2 regions of the Streptomyces sp. NPDC046335 genome follow, and region 1 is predicted to be linked to the other one. Evidence: riboswitches for the same ligand, from Rfam matches in the RefSeq annotation. Region 1 holds a riboswitch; the other holds the start of a gene.

Region 1 (8,134 bases):
ACTGAGGGATCTCGATGGCCGGCTCGGTCAGCCTGAGCGGCCCGGCGGGCAGGAGGTCCAGGCCACAGGCGATGCGGCGCAGATCCAGCCACGGGATGCCGACGCCGCCGCCGGGCGCGTGCGGGTTGAGCCAGAGGCCGTAGAGGTCGGGGTAGAGGGTGCGGGCGACGTCGATGCCGCGCACCACTTCATGACCACGGTTCCAGCCACTGGCGGACAGCTCCTGGGCGGAGGTCACACAGGGCGCGTAGCCGAGGCCCTCGACCTCCATGTTCCCGTACTGGGCGTCGGGCGATCCCGCCTGGCCGTGCCAGAGCAGCATCCAGACCTGGTCGGCGGCGAGCGCGCGCAGCAGTGCCTCGTACGCGTCGTAACGCCCCGGCGTCACCTGGCGCAGCATCTGCTCGACCTGCCCTGTCGCGGCCGTGCCCGACGCACTCACCCGTAACCGCCCCTTCACGATGAACCTGGTGGACCCGATCGACCCCGAAGACGCCGGTGTGCCCCGGCGGGGTCATGCAACCAGCTTAAGCGTCGATCCCGGCGCGGACTTGACGTACGCGGCCCCGGGCCCGGCGCGTACTGATATGCGTTCAGCCCGCGTGGAGGTGGAACGGCCGCACCTTGGCGCGCAGCCAGTCGCCCACCGGGTCCTGTGCCACGTCGAGCAGGACGAGGTTCACCGGCCAGGCCACCGGAACCTGCCCGAGGGCGCGGCCGAGGGCCTCCATCGGCAGCTCCCGGGCGTTGCCCTCGAAGGTGGTCAGCTCGACGCCGACGAAGAGGGTGGGCTCATCGGTCTCGATGGCGGCCAGGCAGCGGCGGGCGGTGAGCACGACCCCCGTCGCCTCGAACTCCCGCGCGGCGGCGGCCAGGAAGTCCACCGGGTCCTCCTGCCAGTCCGGCTCGTACAGGCGGACCCGGCCGCCGCTGGTGGGCCCGTCGAGCGGGGTGCGCCCCGCCCGGCAGAGCTCGGCGACGGCCGGGGGCGGCAGGGGAACGCCGACGGTGCCGTCCGGGTTCAGCGCGATGCCGAGCTGCGGCGGCAGGCCGCGGGCGAACTCCACCGCGGGTGCCACCGTGCACCCCATGCGGTCGGCCGCGCCGCCCAGGGCCTGGCGGAACTGCTGCTCGGAGGTGAAGACGGGGACGTACGCCTGGCCCTCGATCTCCAGGGTCGGCAGGTCGAGGGTGCCGCTGTCGGGGCCGCCGCCGCTCGGCAGCGGGATCCACACCTGGCTGCGGCCGAGCACCTCGATGATGCGGCCGCCCGCCGACGCCGGGGCGCCGAGGGAGGCCGCGAGGACCTCCTCCAGTTCGTTGCCCGGCCATCCGACGTACGGGTGTGCCTGTGCCTGCGCCGGAAAATCCATCAGTCCAACCCCTGCTCGCGACCGCTCTGCCTGCGGCTCGACCCTAACGCCGCCGGGAGCCGCCGTGGTCCTCAGCGGTCGAAGGCGATCCCCCGCAGCACCCGTGCCGCCGCGCGGTCCATGAGCACCGCGGAGCCGCAGCCGCGCGGCAGCTCGCCCCGCTCGGCGTCGCCGACCAGGCGGCCGATCGTCCTGCGGTGCCGCGCGAACGCGTACCGCGAGACGCCGCGCCCCCGCTCGCGCTGGCCCTCCAGCGCGGTGTCCGCGGGCACGTCGAGGAGGAGCAGGTGCAGCGTCCTGCCGCGCCGCGCCGCCTCGCGGGCCAGCCAGCGGCGCACCCAGGTCTGGGTACCGCAGTCGTGCACGACGACGCTGACCCCCGAGCGCAGGGTGCGGCGCAGTCCCGCGTAGTGCGCGAGGCGGACGAGGGGGCGGTACACCGCGTACGGGAGGTGGCGCGGCATCCGCGCCGCCCAGCGGTCGCGGGTGTCCTGGGAGTCGACGCGCGGGCCGGTGACGGCCTGCCGCATCAGCGTCGACTTTCCGCCACCGGGCAGCCCGGAGACGACGACCAGGTCGCCCTCGTCGAAGGTGAGGCGGTGCGGGCTGTGTCCCGCCCGCTGCCGCAGGTCCCGGACGACGGCCACCGGAAGCAGCGGTACGCAGCTCTCCCGCGGCGGGGCGGCGGCCTGCCCCGGCAGTGCCACCCCCGTGGTCATGGCATAGCCACTGATCCTGCTGCGCACCGTGATCGGCCTCCCCGTAGCTGTCACGTACTGCTTTCCCCGGCAAGTGTAAAGAGAAGGTAATGCGGCACAAGGGCGCCCAGGTCCGAGGTGCCCCGAAAAGGGGGCGTCCAGGGCCACGGGTCCCCCTCGCGGGAGTCGCGTGCAATGATGTGCCCGCAACTCCATACCGGCCGTTTGAATCCGCGCGGGAGAGTTCCCAGCAGCCGTCGTACGACGTTGTGCGTATGACGTTCTGGGGCGCCGAAGGAGCAAGTCCCTCCCTTGAATCTCTCAGGCCCCGTACCGCGCGGGCGAGGCACATCTGAAAAGCGGACCGTCTCCACGGTCCCACCCAAGGTGCAAGCCGGACGTCCCTCAGTCGGGGCGCTCGCGGCGAACCTCTCAGGTTCCGATGACAGATGGGGAGGATCGACCTCGCCCGTCATGCCCTGGGAGTTCCCTTCATGAGCACTGCCCCCCGTCTCACCGCCCTCGATGCCGTGCATCGAGCGCTCGGCGCGACCATGACCGACTTCGCGGGCTGGGACATGCCGCTGCGGTACGCCAGCGAGCGCGACGAGCACAACGCCGTCCGCACCAAGGCCGGCCTCTTCGACCTCTCCCACATGGGCGAGATCACGGTCACCGGCCCCGAGGCCGTCGACTTCCTGAACTTCTCGCTGGTCGGCAACATCGGCTCCGTCGGTGTCGGCCGCGCCCGCTACACGATGATCGTCGCCGAGGACGGCGGCATCCTGGACGACCTGATCGTCTACCGCCTCGGCGAGACCGAGTACATGGTCGTCGCCAACGCCTCCAACGCCGGGACCGTCCTCGACGAGCTGTCCGGCCGGGTGGCCGGATTCGACGCGGAGGTCCGCGACGACCACGACGCGTACGCGCTGCTCGCCGTCCAGGGCCCCGAGTCCCCCGGCATCCTGAAGTCACTCACCGACGCGGACCTGGACAACCTGAAGTACTACGCGGGCCTGCCCGGCACCGTCGCGGGTGTCCCGGCGCTGATCGCCCGTACGGGTTACACCGGCGAGGACGGCTTCGAGCTCTTCGTCGCTCCCGGTGACGCGGAGAAGCTGTGGGGCGCGCTGATGGAGGCGGGCACGCCCGTCGGCATGGTGCCCGCGGGCCTCTCCTGCCGCGACACCCTGCGCCTTGAGGCGGGCATGCCGCTGTACGGGCACGAGCTGACCGCCGGTCTCACGCCGTTCGACGCCGGGCTCGGCCGGGTCGTGAAGTTCGAGAAGACCTCGCAGTCGGAGAACTTCCTGGGCCGCGCCGCCCTCGCGGCCGCCGCCGAGCGCGCCGAGACCGCCCCGCCGCGCAAGCTGGTCGGTCTGGTCGCCGAGGGCCGCCGGGTGCCGCGCGCGGGCTTCCCCGTGGTCGCCGACGGCAAGGTCATCGGCGAGGTCACCTCCGGCGCCCCGTCGCCGACGCTGGGCAAGCCGATCGCCATGGCCTACGTCGACGCCGAGCACGCCGCCCCCGGGACGCGGGGTGTGGGCGTGGACATCCGCGGCACCCACGAGCCGTACGAGGTCGTGGCGCTGCCGTTCTACAAGCGCCAGAAGTGACACTCGGTGCGCGGGGCCACGGCTCCGTAGCGCCGTGAGTGACCCCACGCACACCGTCCCCGTTCCGCAGCACCCACCCGCGTACAGGAGAATTCAGGACATGAGCAACCCCCAGCAGCTGCGTTACAGCAAGGAGCACGAGTGGCTGTCGGCCGCCGAGGAGGGCGTGTCGACCATCGGCATCACGGAGCACGCGGCCAACGCGCTCGGTGACGTCGTCTTCGTGCAGCTTCCGGAGGTCGGCGACACGGTGACCGCGGGCGAGACCTGCGGCGAGCTGGAGTCGACCAAGTCGGTCAGCGACCTCTACTCCCCGGTCAACGGCGAGGTCGTCGCCGCCAACCAGGACGTCGTCGACGACCCCTCGCTGGTCAATTCCGCTCCCTTCGAGGGCGGATGGCTGTTCAAGGTGCGCATCACGGACGAGCCGGACGATCTGCTCTCCGCCGATGAGTACACCGCCTTCGCCGCCGGCTGACCCATACCGATAGGGACCGTGTGATGTCGCTTCTGAACACCCCTCTCCACGAGCTGGACCCGGACGTCGCCGCCGCCGTCGACGCCGAGCTCCACCGCCAGCAGTCGACCCTGGAAATGATCGCCTCGGAGAACTTCGCTCCGGTCGCCGTCATGGAGGCCCAGGGCACCGTCCTCACGAACAAGTACGCCGAGGGCTACCCGGGCCGCCGCTACTACGGCGGCTGCGAGCACGTCGACGTCGCCGAGCAGATCGCGATCGACCGGATCAAGGACCTGTTCGGCGCCGAGTACGCCAACGTCCAGCCGCACTCCGGCGCCTCCGCGAACCAGGCCGCCCTCTTCGCCATCGCCAAGCCCGGCGACACGATCCTCGGCCTGGACCTGGCGCACGGCGGCCACCTCACCCACGGCATGCGCCTGAACTTCTCCGGCAAGCAGTTCAACGTGGTCCCATACCACGTCGACGAGGCCGGCCTGGTCGACATGGCCGAGGTCGAGCGCCTGGCCAAGGAGAACAGCCCGAAGGTGATCATCGCGGGCTGGTCCGCCTACCCGCGTCAGCTGGACTTCGCCGAGTTCCGCCGGATCGCCGACGAGGTCGGCGCGTACCTGTGGGTCGACATGGCGCACTTCGCCGGCCTCGTCGCCGCCGGTCTGCACCCGAACCCGGTGCCCTACGCGGACGTGGTCACCTCCACCACGCACAAGACGCTGGGCGGCCCGCGCGGCGGCGTCATCCTGGCCCGCAGCAAGGAGTTCGCGAAGAAGCTGAACTCCGCGGTCTTCCCCGGCTTCCAGGGCGGCCCCCTGGAGCACGTGATCGCGGCCAAGGCCGTCTCCTTCAAGATCGCGGCCTCCGAGGAGTTCAAGGAGCGCCAGCAGCGCACCCTGGACGGCGCCCGCGCCCTGGCCGAGCGCCTGGTGCAGCCGGACGTCACCGAGCACGGCGTCTCCGTCCTGTCCGGCGGCACGGACGTGCACCTGGTCCTGGTGGACCTGCGCAACTCCGAGCTCGACGGCCAGCAGGCCGAGGACCGCCTCCACGAGGTCGGCATCACGGTCAACCGCAACGCGATCCCGAACGACCCGCGCCCCCCGATGGTCACCTCGGGTCTGCGGATCGGTACGCCCGCGCTCGCCACCCGCGGCTTCCAGGACGACGACTTCCGCGAGGTCGCCGACATCATCGCCGAGGCCCTCAAGCCGGGCTTCGACGCCGGCTCCCTCAAGGCCCGCGTGACCGCTCTGGCCGACAAGCACCCGCTTTACCCCGGCCTGAAGTAGTTCCGTACCACTAAGTGGTTTCGTACCGCTATTTTGTACGCTTTAGTTCGTACGTACGAAACGTCGGGGCACCTTGCACACTGGATGGTGAGCAGGGTGCCCCGCACCACGTGCCGCCCGCGCGGTACGAGCAGTACCCGCACCGCCCAGTACCTCTGCACGACCCCGGCAGACAACGGCGTCTACCAACCAACCTTGGAGTGTTCCGTGGCCATCTCGGTCTTCGACCTGTTCTCGATCGGCATCGGCCCGTCCAGCTCCCACACGGTCGGCCCGATGCGCGCCGCCCGCATGTTCGCGAGCCGCCTCAAGAACGAGGGCCTCATGGCCCACACCACCGCGATACGGGCCGAGCTCTTCGGCTCGCTCGGCGCGACCGGACACGGTCACGGCACCCCGAAGGCCGTCCTGCTCGGCCTGGAGGGCGAGTCGCCGCGCACCGTGGACGTGGAGAGCGCCGACGACCGCGTGGAGCGGATCAAGCAGAGCTCGCGCCTCAATCTTCTCGGCATGCACGAGATCGGCTTCGACTTCGACGAGGACCTGATCCTGCACCGCCGCAAGGCCCTGCCGTACCACGCCAACGGCATGACGATCTCCGCGTACGGCCACGACGGCGCCCCGGTCCTGGAGAAGACGTACTACTCCGTGGGCGGCGGCTTCGTCGTGGACGAGGCCGCGGTCGAGGGCGACGACCCGATCGTGCCGGACGACACCGTGCTCAGGCACCCCTTCCGCACCGGCGACGAGCTGCTGCGCCGTGCCGAGGAGACCGGCCTCTCCATCTCCGCGATGATGCTGGAGAACGAGAAGGCCTGGCGCACGGAGGAGGAGATCCGCGCGGGTCTCCTCGACATCTGGGGCGTCATGCAGGCCTGCGTCTCGCGCGGCATGTCCCGCGAGGGCATCCTGCCGGGCGGCCTCAAGGTCCGCCGCCGCGCCGCCAACTCGGCCCGCCAGCTCCGCGCCGAGGGCGACCCGCAGGCCCGCGCCATGGAGTGGATCACGCTGTACGCGATGGCGGTGAACGAGGAGAACGCGGCCGGCGGCCGTGTGGTCACCGCCCCGACGAACGGCGCGGCGGGCATCATCCCGGCGGTCCTGCACTACTACATGAACTTCATCCCCGGAGCCGACGAGGACGGCGTGGTCCGCTTCCTGCTCGCGGCGGGCGCGATCGGCATGCTCTTCAAGGAGAACGCCTCGATCTCCGGCGCCGAGGTCGGCTGCCAGGGCGAGGTCGGCTCCGCCTGCTCCATGGCGGCGGGCGCCCTCGCCGAGGTCCTCGGCGGCTCCCCCGAGAAGGTGGAGAACGCCGCCGAGATCGGCATGGAGCACAACCTCGGCCTGACCTGCGACCCGGTCGGCGGCCTCGTCCAGATCCCGTGCATCGAGCGCAACGGCATGGCGGCCGTGAAGGCCGTGACCGCCGCGAAGATGGCGATGCGCGGCGACGGCTCCCACAAGGTCTCCCTCGACAAGGTCATCAAGACCATGAAGGAGACGGGCGCCGACATGAGCGTCAAGTACAAGGAGACGGCGCGGGGCGGGCTCGCGGTGAACATCATCGAGTGCTGAAGCCGTCGGGTGCCGGCGTCAGCGAGTGCCGGCTCAGCCCGCGAAGAACAGTGCCTCCGAGCCCACCGGGCGGTAGCCCGCCGCCTGGAAGGTGCGGACGCTGCGCGCGTTGCCCGGTGACTGCTGCGCCCACACCACGTCGCCGTCCGGGACGAGGTGGCGCGCCGCGCTCGCCAGGGCGCGGCCGAGGCCCCGGTGGCGTACGCCCTCCTCGACCTCGATCGACGTCTCCCAGCGGCCGGCGACGCCCCGGCCGAGTACCAGTACGCCGCCGCCCGTCGCCGACCACACCCGTACGTCGTCGCGGCGCTTGCGGGCGCGGGCGACGCGCGGGTGGTCGGGGTCGTCGATCTCGCGCAGCTCAAGGCGCGGATCGGGGTCGCCCGGCCGGGCGGTGGCGACGGTCAGCAGGTCGATGGTGTCCGTCGCGCGGCCCGTCCGGTCGAGGAAGGCGCTGTGGAAGCGCGCGCTCATGGTGGCCGCCAGCGGATCGCAGTCGAGCGAGGCGAGCGTGGCCCGCACCCACCGCGGGTCCTCGTCCGTGAAGACGACGGAGTGCGCGGTGAAGGCGATCACGCCCTCGTCGCGGTGGCCGGGCTGCGGCACGACGGTCGTGGTGCCGTCCGGTGGCGGGAAATCGCCGCGGGCCGCCGCGTCCAGGAGGGCTCCGAGCGCGGTGGAGTCTCTGGCCATGGGTGTACTCCTCGTGATCCGGGTGCCGTGCGGCCGATACCCTAACCCCCGTCAGTAGTGCACCAAGAAGGGGTGGATCCGGTGGCGGACATCGAGGAAGCGCGTAAGACGTTCGACCAGTTCGACGCGGACGGCGACGGCTTCGTCACGGCGGCCGAGTGGAAGAGCGCCATGGCCAAAATGGGGGACTTCTACGTGACCGAGACGGTGGCCGAGGCCGTCATCGGCACGAAGGACAGCGACGCGGACAAGCGGCTGTCGTTCGACGAGTTCTGGGCGAGCCTGAACAAGTAGACGGTGAGTCGATGAGGGGCCCGGCGCACACACGGTGCGCCGGGCCCCTTCTCGTACGCGTCACCGGTACGTGCGCACGCTCCAGCGGCCGTCCCTGCGCTCCAGGCGCACGGGG
Region 2 (8,134 bases), on a different contig from region 1:
GACTGCCTACCGTCGAGAAGGCAGGTCAAGGACGGAGGTCGGCGTGAGAAGCAGCGGCGACGGTACGGCGGTGGGTGGCCCGTACCCGTTTCACGGCAGCGCGGCCGATCACTCTCCGAAACGACCGATGGCGGTCCAGGGGAGCGGGGAAGCCACGTCGGAGAATTCCGAGCAGATCGGTTACCGGGGGCCGACGGCCTGCGCGGCCGCGGGCATCACGTACCGCCAGCTGGACTACTGGGCCCGGACGGGCCTGGTCGAGCCCAGTGTGCGGGCCACGGGCGGCTCCGGGCTCCAGCGGCTCTACAGCTTCCGGGACGTCGTCGTCCTGAAGATCGTCAAGCGGCTGCTCGACACCGGGGTGTCGTTGCAGAACATCCGGACGACGGTGCAGCACCTGCGGCACGGCGGGTACCGCGATCTCGAGCGGATGACGCTGATGAGCGACGGCGCCACGGTCTACGAGTGCACGTCGCCCGCTGAGGTCCATGAGCTGCTCCAGGGCGGGCAGGGCGTCTTCGGGATCGCCGTGGGCGTGGTGTGGCGCGACGTCGATGCCGCGCTGTCCCAGCTGCACGGAGAGCGCGTGGACACCGGCGAGACGCTCATCGGCCACAACCCCGCCGACGAGCTCGCCAGACGGCGCAACAAGGCGGTCTGAGCCGGGCGGACGGGGCATTGTCAGTGGCGTAGGGCAGCATCGACGTCGTGAGAAGCGCGCCGACGATCCTGCATCTGGACATGGATGCCTTCTACGCGTCCGCGGAACAGGCCGCGAAGCCCAGTCTGCGCGGAAAGGCCGTGGTGGTGGGCGGTCTCGGCCCGCGAGGCGTGGTGGCGACGGCGTCGTACGAGGCGCGGCTCTTCGGTGTGCACTCCGCGATGCCCATGGGCCAGGCGCGCAGGCTCGCGCCGAACGCGGCCTATCTCGTGCCCCGCTTCGGTCTGTACCGCGAGATCAGCGAGCAGGTGATGGGGCTGCTGCGGGAGCTGTCGCCCCTGGTGGAGCCGCTCAGCCTGGACGAGGCCTTCGTGGACCTGGAGGCGGGCGGCGTCGCGGACGACGCGGCGTCGGCGAGAGCTGTGGGGGAGCGGCTGCGGGCGGACATCAGGGCGGTCACCGGGCTGACGGGGTCGGTGGGGCTCGCCGTCTGCAAGATGCTGGCGAAGATCGCCTCGGAGGAGGCCAAGCCGGACGGGCTCGTGCTGATCGCGCCGGGCACGGAGCGGGCGCTGCTCGCGCCGATGTCGGTGCGGACGCTGCCCGGGGTGGGGCCTGCCACGGGTGACCATCTGCGGCGGGCCGGGATCACCACGGTCGAGGAGATCGCGGAGGCCGGGGAGGACGAGCTCGTCCGGCTGCTCGGGAAGGCGCACGGGGTCTCGCTGTACGCGATGGCGCTGGCGCACGACGAGCGGCCCGTGGTGGCCGAGCGGGACACCAAGTCGGTGAGCGTCGAGGACACGTACGACGTGGACATCCACGACCGGGTGCGGGTCAGGACGGAGGTCGCGCGGCTCGCCGACCGGTGCGTGCAGCGGCTGCGGGCCGCGGGGCACTCGGGTCGGACCATCGTGCTGAAGGTGCGGCGCTTCGACTTCTCGACCCTGACGCGGTCCGAGACGCTGCGCGGGCCGACGGACGACCCCGCGGTGGTCAGGGAGGCCGCGGCGCGGCTCCTGGAGTCCGTGGACACCACGGGAGGCGTGCGGCTGCTCGGCGTGGGCGTCACGGGGCTCGCCGACTACACCCAGGAGGACCTCTTCGCGCAGGCCGCGGAGGCCGCCGCGGAGCCCGCGGAGGAGGTGCCGGAGCCGGTGGGGGGCGAGGCCGTCCTCGGCCCGGAGACGGAGCCCGCCGAGGCGCCTGAGCCGCCGGTGGAGCGCCGCTGGACGGCCGGTCACGATGTGCGGCACGCCGAGTACGGACACGGCTGGGTGCAGGGCAGTGGCCTCGGCCGGGTGACGGTGCGCTTCGAGACGCCGCAGTCGGAGCCGGGCCGCGTGCGCACGTTCAGGACGGACGACCCGAAACTGGAGCCGGCGGAGCCGCTGCCGCTGGTGGACGGGGGGCCGCTGGTGGATGAGGGGTGACGACCGAAGGCCGGCCGGCGGGCTTGCCGGGGGAGGCGGTCAGGCTGGGTCCTGGTCTGCCACCTGGCCGAAATCGCGGTCCGGAGGCGGAGCGAGCGGAGCTGTCGTGTCCAGGCCGTAGTGGTGGTAGAGCTGGACCTCCTGCGCCGGGGAGAGGTGGCGGCCGACGCCGAAGTCGGGGGCGTCCTTGATCAGGGCGCGGTCGAAGGGGATGCGGAGGGTGCCGTCGCCGACGAGCTCGCTCGGCTCCAGCGGGACGAAGGCGTCGCGGCTGAACAGGCCGGTGCGTATCGCCGCCCACTCCGGGGCGCCGGTGGCGTCGTCGAGGTAGATTTCGTCGATCGTGCCGATTTTCGCCCCGTTCCGGTCGAACGCCTTGCGGCCGATCAGGTTGCGCGGATCGATGTCGGTTCGCACGGGCCCTCCAGCTGGTCGCGGGGTGACGGACACCGGGATATGGGGACAACTCATCATTGTTCGTTCGTACTCACTACGAAAGAGCACTTCGAGGCAGGCGGCCACTCGAGGGATCGGCCATGGTCCTCGCTGGTAGGCTGGCGACGGCTGCTGATCCCGTGCGGGAGAGCTCTCCGGACCGCAAGTCCGGAGGCGCCGAAGGAGCAAATCCTCCCCGGAATCTCTCAGGCACCCGTACCGCACGGACGAGGTCACTCTGGAAAGCAGGGCGGGCGTCGGGCGGGCACGCCCGGGACCCTCCCTCACCGACGGTGAAAGCCGGTCGGCGTCTTCGCAGGTCGAGGGTGTCGCCGGTGAAGCTCTCAGGTTGAGATGACAGAGGGGGAGGCCGTCCGGGTACCCGCGTCGAGGTACCCCTCGTAGGTCGTGCAGACCAGGAGGCCTCCGCAATGACTGCCACCCATATCCCGCTCGCCGCACTGGAGCAGGGCATCCCCTTCGAGCAGCGGCACATAGGGCCCGACGCCGCGGCACAGGCCAAGATGCTCGCCCAGGTCGGGTACGGCTCGCTGGACGACCTCACGGCCGCCGCGGTGCCGGATGTGATCAAGAACGCCGAGGCGCTCGACCTGCCCGGCGCCCGCAGCGAGGCCGAGGTCCTCGCCGAACTGCGTTCGCTCGCGGACCGCAACCAGGTCCTGGACTCCATGATCGGCCTCGGGTACTACGGGACGTTCACGCCGCCGGTGATCCTGCGGAACGTGATGGAGAACCCCGCCTGGTACACCGCCTACACGCCGTACCAGCCCGAGATCTCGCAGGGGCGCCTGGAGGCGCTGCTGAACTTCCAGACCATGGTCGCCGAGCTGACCGGCCTGCCCACCTCCGGCGCCTCCCTCCTCGACGAGGGCACCGCCGCCGCCGAGGCCATGGCCCTCTCGCGGCGCATGGGCAAGGTCAAGAACGGCGTGTACGTGGTCGACGCGGACGCGCTGCCGCAGACCATCGCCGTCATCCAGACGCGCGCCGAGCCGGCCGGCGTCGAGATCGTCGTCGCCGACCTGAGCGACGGCATCCCGGCCGAGGTCGCCGAGCGCGGCATCGTGGGCCTGCTGGTGCAGTACCCGGGCGCCTCCGGTGCCGTCCGCGACATCAAGCCGCTGATCGACCGGGCGCACGAGCTCGGCGCGGTCGTCACCGTCGCCGCCGACCTGCTCGCCCTGACGCTGCTCACCTCGCCCGGCGATCTTGGCGCCGACATCGCCGTCGGCACGACCCAGCGCTTCGGCGTCCCCATGGGCTTCGGCGGTCCGCACGCCGGTTACATGGCGGTGCGCGAGAACTTCGCGCGCAGCCTGCCGGGGCGCCTGGTGGGCGTCTCGGTCGACGTCGACGGCAACAAGGCCTACCGGCTCGCGCTCCAGACCCGTGAGCAGCACATCCGCCGCGAGAAGGCCACCAGCAACATCTGTACCGCCCAGGTGCTGCTCGCCGTCATGGCCGGGATGTACGCGGTGTACCACGGGCCCGAGGGCCTGAAGTCCATCGCGCGCCGCACCCACCGGTATGCCACGCTGCTCGCCGCCGGCCTCACCGGCGGCGGTTACGAGGTCGTCCACGGCGCCTACTTCGACACCATCACGGTGCGGGCGCCCGGCAAGGCCGCGGAACTGGTCGCCGCCGCCCGCGAGGCCGGCGCCAACATCCACCTCGTCGACGCCGACCACGTCTCCCTGGCCTGCGACGAGACGACCACGCGCCGGCAGCTCAGCGCGGTCTGGGGCGCCTTCCGCGTCGACGCCGACGTGGACGCGCTCGACGCCACCGCCGCCGACACGCTGCCCGAGGGCCTGCTGCGCAGCGACGACTACCTCGCGCACCCGGTCTTCCACCAGTACCGCTCCGAGACCTCCATGCTGCGCTACCTGCGCAGGCTCGCCGACCGCGACTACGCGCTCGACCGAGGCATGATCCCGCTGGGCTCCTGCACCATGAAGCTCAACGCGACCACCGAGATGGAGCCGGTCACCTGGCCCGAGTTCGGGCAGCTGCACCCCTTCGCGCCCGCCGAGCAGGCGCAGGGCTACCTCACCCTCATCCGTGAGCTGGAGGAGAGGCTCGCCGAGGTCACCGGGTACGACAAGGTCTCCCTCCAGCCCAACGCCGGATCGCAGGGCGAGCTGGCCGGACTGCTCGCCGTACGCGGGTACCACCGGGCCAACGGCGACGAGCAGCGCACCGTCTGCCTCATCCCCTCCTCCGCGCACGGGACGAACGCGGCGAGCGCCGTCATGGCGGGCATGAAGGTCGTGGTCGTCAAGACCGCCGACGACGGCGAGGTCGACGTCGAGGACCTGCGGGCCAAGATCGAGAAGCACCGCGACGAGCTGTCCGTGCTGATGATCACCTACCCCTCGACGCACGGCGTCTTCGAGGAGCACGTCGCCGACATCTGCGCGGAGGTGCACGAGGCCGGCGGCCAGGTGTACGTGGACGGGGCCAACCTCAACGCGCTGGTGGGTCTCGCCAAGCCGGGCCACTTCGGCGGCGACGTCTCGCACCTGAACCTGCACAAGACCTTCTGTATCCCGCACGGCGGCGGCGGCCCCGGCGTCGGCCCGGTCGGCGTCCGCGAGCACCTCGCGCCCTACCTCCCGAACCACCCGCTGCAGCCCGCCGCCGGTCCCGAGACCGGCGTGGGACCGATCTCCGCGGCGCCGTGGGGTTCCGCCGGAATCCTGCCGATCTCCTGGTCGTACGTGCGCCTCATGGGCGGCGAGGGCCTCAAGCGCGCCTCCCAGGTCGCGGTGCTCTCCGCCAACTACATCGCCAAGCGCCTGGAGCCGCACTACCCCGTGCTCTACACCGGCCCCGCCGGTCTCGTCGCGCACGAGTGCATCGTCGACCTGCGGCCGCTCAGCAAGGCGACCGGCGTCAGCGTCGACGACATCGCCAAGCGGCTCATCGACTACGGCTTCCACGCGCCGACCATGTCGTTCCCGGTGGCGGGGACGCTGATGATCGAGCCGACGGAGAGCGAGGACCTGAACGAGATCGACCGGTTCTGCGAGGCGATGATCGCCATCCGCCGGGAGATCGAGAAGGTCGGCTCCGGCGAGTGGGCCGCCGACGACAATCCGCTGCGCAACGCCCCGCACACCGCCGCCGCGCTGAGCGGTGAGTGGGAGCACGGCTACAGCCGCGAGGAGGCCGTCTTCCCCGCCGGAGTCGCCCCCTCGGACAAGTACTGGCCGCCGGTGCGCCGCATCGACCAGGCGTACGGCGACCGGAACCTCGTCTGCTCCTGCCCGCCGCTGGACGCGTACGAGGACTGATGCCGGTGCCCGTGCGCCACGGGCATGCGTCGGGGCCGGTCCGGAGAGTGTTCTCCGGGCCGGCCCCTCGGCTGTCTGCCGCGATCACGTGGATCGCGTGGGATGCCTGTCCGTGCGGCTGTGCCGGCGGCGATCAGGCGGCCGTCATGATCTGGTCGGTGCCCAGCGGTCGGTGCGGGGCGATGATCTGGCCGTCCGGCAGCAGCTCACCGGTGTCCTCGAAGAGCAGGACGCCGTTGCACAGCAGGCTCCAGCCCTGTTCCGGGTGGCTCGCCGCGAGGAGCGCGGCCTCCCGGTCGGCGGAGTCGGCTGTCGGGCACGGTGGTTGGTGCTGGCACATGGAAGGGTTCTTTCGCTGCGGTGTGATGGCTGTGGCGTCTGTCCTGCGGCTTGTCGCGGTGCTCATGACCGCCCCCCGTTGTAGTCGGTCCGGTCCCAGTGTTGCCCTACGGGCGTCAATCCGCAGGGATTTTGCAGCAGCGGTTCCTACTGCTTAATGACGTATCACCCGGCCGAACGGTTCAGTCCAACTCCACTGCCTCTTCGGGTGGTTCGGGGTGGCCCGACCGGGCTAGTCCACTTGGGTGGGAACAGCGTCGTGCCCCGCGGCCGGGGGCAGCGGGGCACGAAGGGACGCGAGGGGCCCGGCGTTCGTCAGACGGGCGACCTCAGCAGAGGGCTGGGGGACAGCCGCAGGGTGAGGACCTGGAGCAACTCGGCGACGCGGTGCGGACGGTGGGCCGCGATGCCGGGCGGCGCGGGCGCGAGGGGCACCAGCAGATCGGTGGCGGCGAGCGGGCCCTCGGCGCCGTCGTCCGTGCAGTCGCGGTGCAGCCAGAGCGTCAGCATGTACAGCTCGGGCACGGAGAGCAGCCGGGGCTGGCAGGGCATCGGCATGGCCTCGGCGTGCCGCAGGGCCCGTTCCGTGGAGGCGATGTAGGGGCCCTCGAAGAAGTGCGAGAAGGCCCAGCCGTCCGGCGTGAGCATCGTGTCGGCCGCGGCGAGGGCCCGCTCACCGCCGCGGATCAGGAAGCGCCAGCCGGCGAGGCGCGTGGGCGACGTGCCGCCGGGGGTGATGCGGTCCAGGACGTGGACGGGCAGCGGGAGTTCCGGGCTCAACGGGCCTTGGGCCGCACGCAGGGTCGGTGTGCGCGCCTCGCGTACGGCAGTGGGGGAACCGAGTGCCGCGAGGACGCTGCGCAGGGCGGGCGCGGGGGCTGGAGGAACATGCAGCGGCATGGTGGGTCGCCTCTCTCATTCGACAGGCACGGTGGAGCGGGGCGGGTGCGTGACGGCGCTGTCAGCTTCGGGCCAGAGGGGCGGGGCCGGGGGGACCGGGGCGCCAGAACTCTGCCTCGAAAGCGGAGTTTATACGATGCGTGTTCGGCCGTTGTTTCATCTAACCATGATCGATATTTCCGGCAAGGACTTATCGAGCCGTCATAATGCGGTTTTTCTCCACATTCCGCAAGGGTGTCACTCCCGTGACCTCAGATTTGCCGACGGGAGCGGTCGGCCGATTCGCGTCGGTGTTTTTGACCAAGCTCACCGGTAAGAATCTGCTCTCTGCCGCATGCCCCGTGAATGTGCCGGTGCGCGGCGGCACCGAGCCTACTCGCCGGCCGCGTCCCGCGGGGCGTTACGGATCACATTGGTTGGGCATCATCCCCCGTACACAGCGGCCGGGCCCCCGGCTGCCCGCGCGAGAAGGGACAAGGCGATGGGGGACAAGGTCGCGGCGGGCGCGTTCGATCTGTCCGATCGGGACCGCTATCGGAGTAAGCTCCAGAAGTGCCTCGCGGGACTCGAGCGGCTGCTGGAGGAGGAGCGGTTCGACCGGCCCCAGAATCTCATGGGGCTGGAGATCGAGCTGAATCTGGCCGGGCCCGACGGACTGCCGAGAATGTTGAATGCGCAGGTTTTGGAACGCATCGCGAGCAGGGATTTCCAGACCGAACTCGGAATGTTCAACCTGGAAGTGAATATTGCCCCGCACCGGCTCGGCGGACGCGTTCTCGACCAGCTCGCCGAAGAACTGCGCACCGGCCTCAACTACGCCCACAGAAAAGCGAACGAACTCGACGCCGGTATTGTCATGATCGGTATTCTGCCGACCCTGAACAGCGCCGACCTGACCTCGGCCAACCTCTCCGACGTCGACCGCTACGCCCTCCTCAACGAACAGATCGTGGCCGCGCGCGGTGAACCCTTCGCCCTCGACATCGAGGGGGTGGAGCGGCTCACCTGCACCTCCGCGTCGATCGCTCCCGAAGCGGCGTGCACCTCCA

The links. Region 1 has a riboswitch for glycine ahead of gcvT (glycine cleavage system aminomethyltransferase GcvT). Riboswitches for the same ligand answer to the same signal wherever they lie in the genome.
Region 2: linked by a shared signal. The riboswitch ahead of gcvP (aminomethyl-transferring glycine dehydrogenase) and the one ahead of gcvT (glycine cleavage system aminomethyltransferase GcvT) in region 1 are both predicted to bind glycine.

What each region holds. Positions count from the first base shown of each region.
Region 1 is NZ_JBVJFF010000011.1:277,967-286,100, forward strand. Features, by position in the region: gene ACZ6JY_RS27315 (enhanced serine sensitivity protein SseB C-terminal domain-containing protein) at 1-442, opposite strand, end outside; gene ACZ6JY_RS27320 (enhanced serine sensitivity protein SseB) at 594-1,373, opposite strand; gene ACZ6JY_RS27325 (AAA family ATPase) at 1,445-2,092, opposite strand; glycine riboswitch at 2,298-2,417, shown strand; glycine riboswitch at 2,418-2,530, shown strand; gene gcvT (glycine cleavage system aminomethyltransferase GcvT) at 2,566-3,690, shown strand; gene gcvH (glycine cleavage system protein GcvH) at 3,791-4,168, shown strand; gene glyA (serine hydroxymethyltransferase) at 4,192-5,454, shown strand; gene ACZ6JY_RS27345 (L-serine ammonia-lyase) at 5,662-7,032, shown strand; gene ACZ6JY_RS27350 (GNAT family protein) at 7,066-7,725, opposite strand; gene ACZ6JY_RS27355 (EF-hand domain-containing protein) at 7,807-8,019, shown strand; gene ACZ6JY_RS27360 (ABC transporter ATP-binding protein) at 8,080-8,134, opposite strand, start outside.
Region 2 is NZ_JBVJFF010000030.1:8,156-16,289, forward strand. Features, by position in the region: gene ACZ6JY_RS40145 (MerR family transcriptional regulator) at 44-661, shown strand; gene ACZ6JY_RS40150 (DNA polymerase IV) at 709-2,094, shown strand; gene ACZ6JY_RS40155 (PRC-barrel domain-containing protein) at 2,134-2,511, opposite strand; glycine riboswitch at 2,663-2,761, shown strand; gene gcvP (aminomethyl-transferring glycine dehydrogenase) at 2,961-5,846, shown strand; gene ACZ6JY_RS40165 (DUF5999 family protein) at 5,980-6,186, opposite strand; gene ACZ6JY_RS40170 (hypothetical protein) at 6,501-7,085, opposite strand; gene ACZ6JY_RS40175 (glutamate-cysteine ligase family protein) at 7,567-8,134, shown strand, end outside.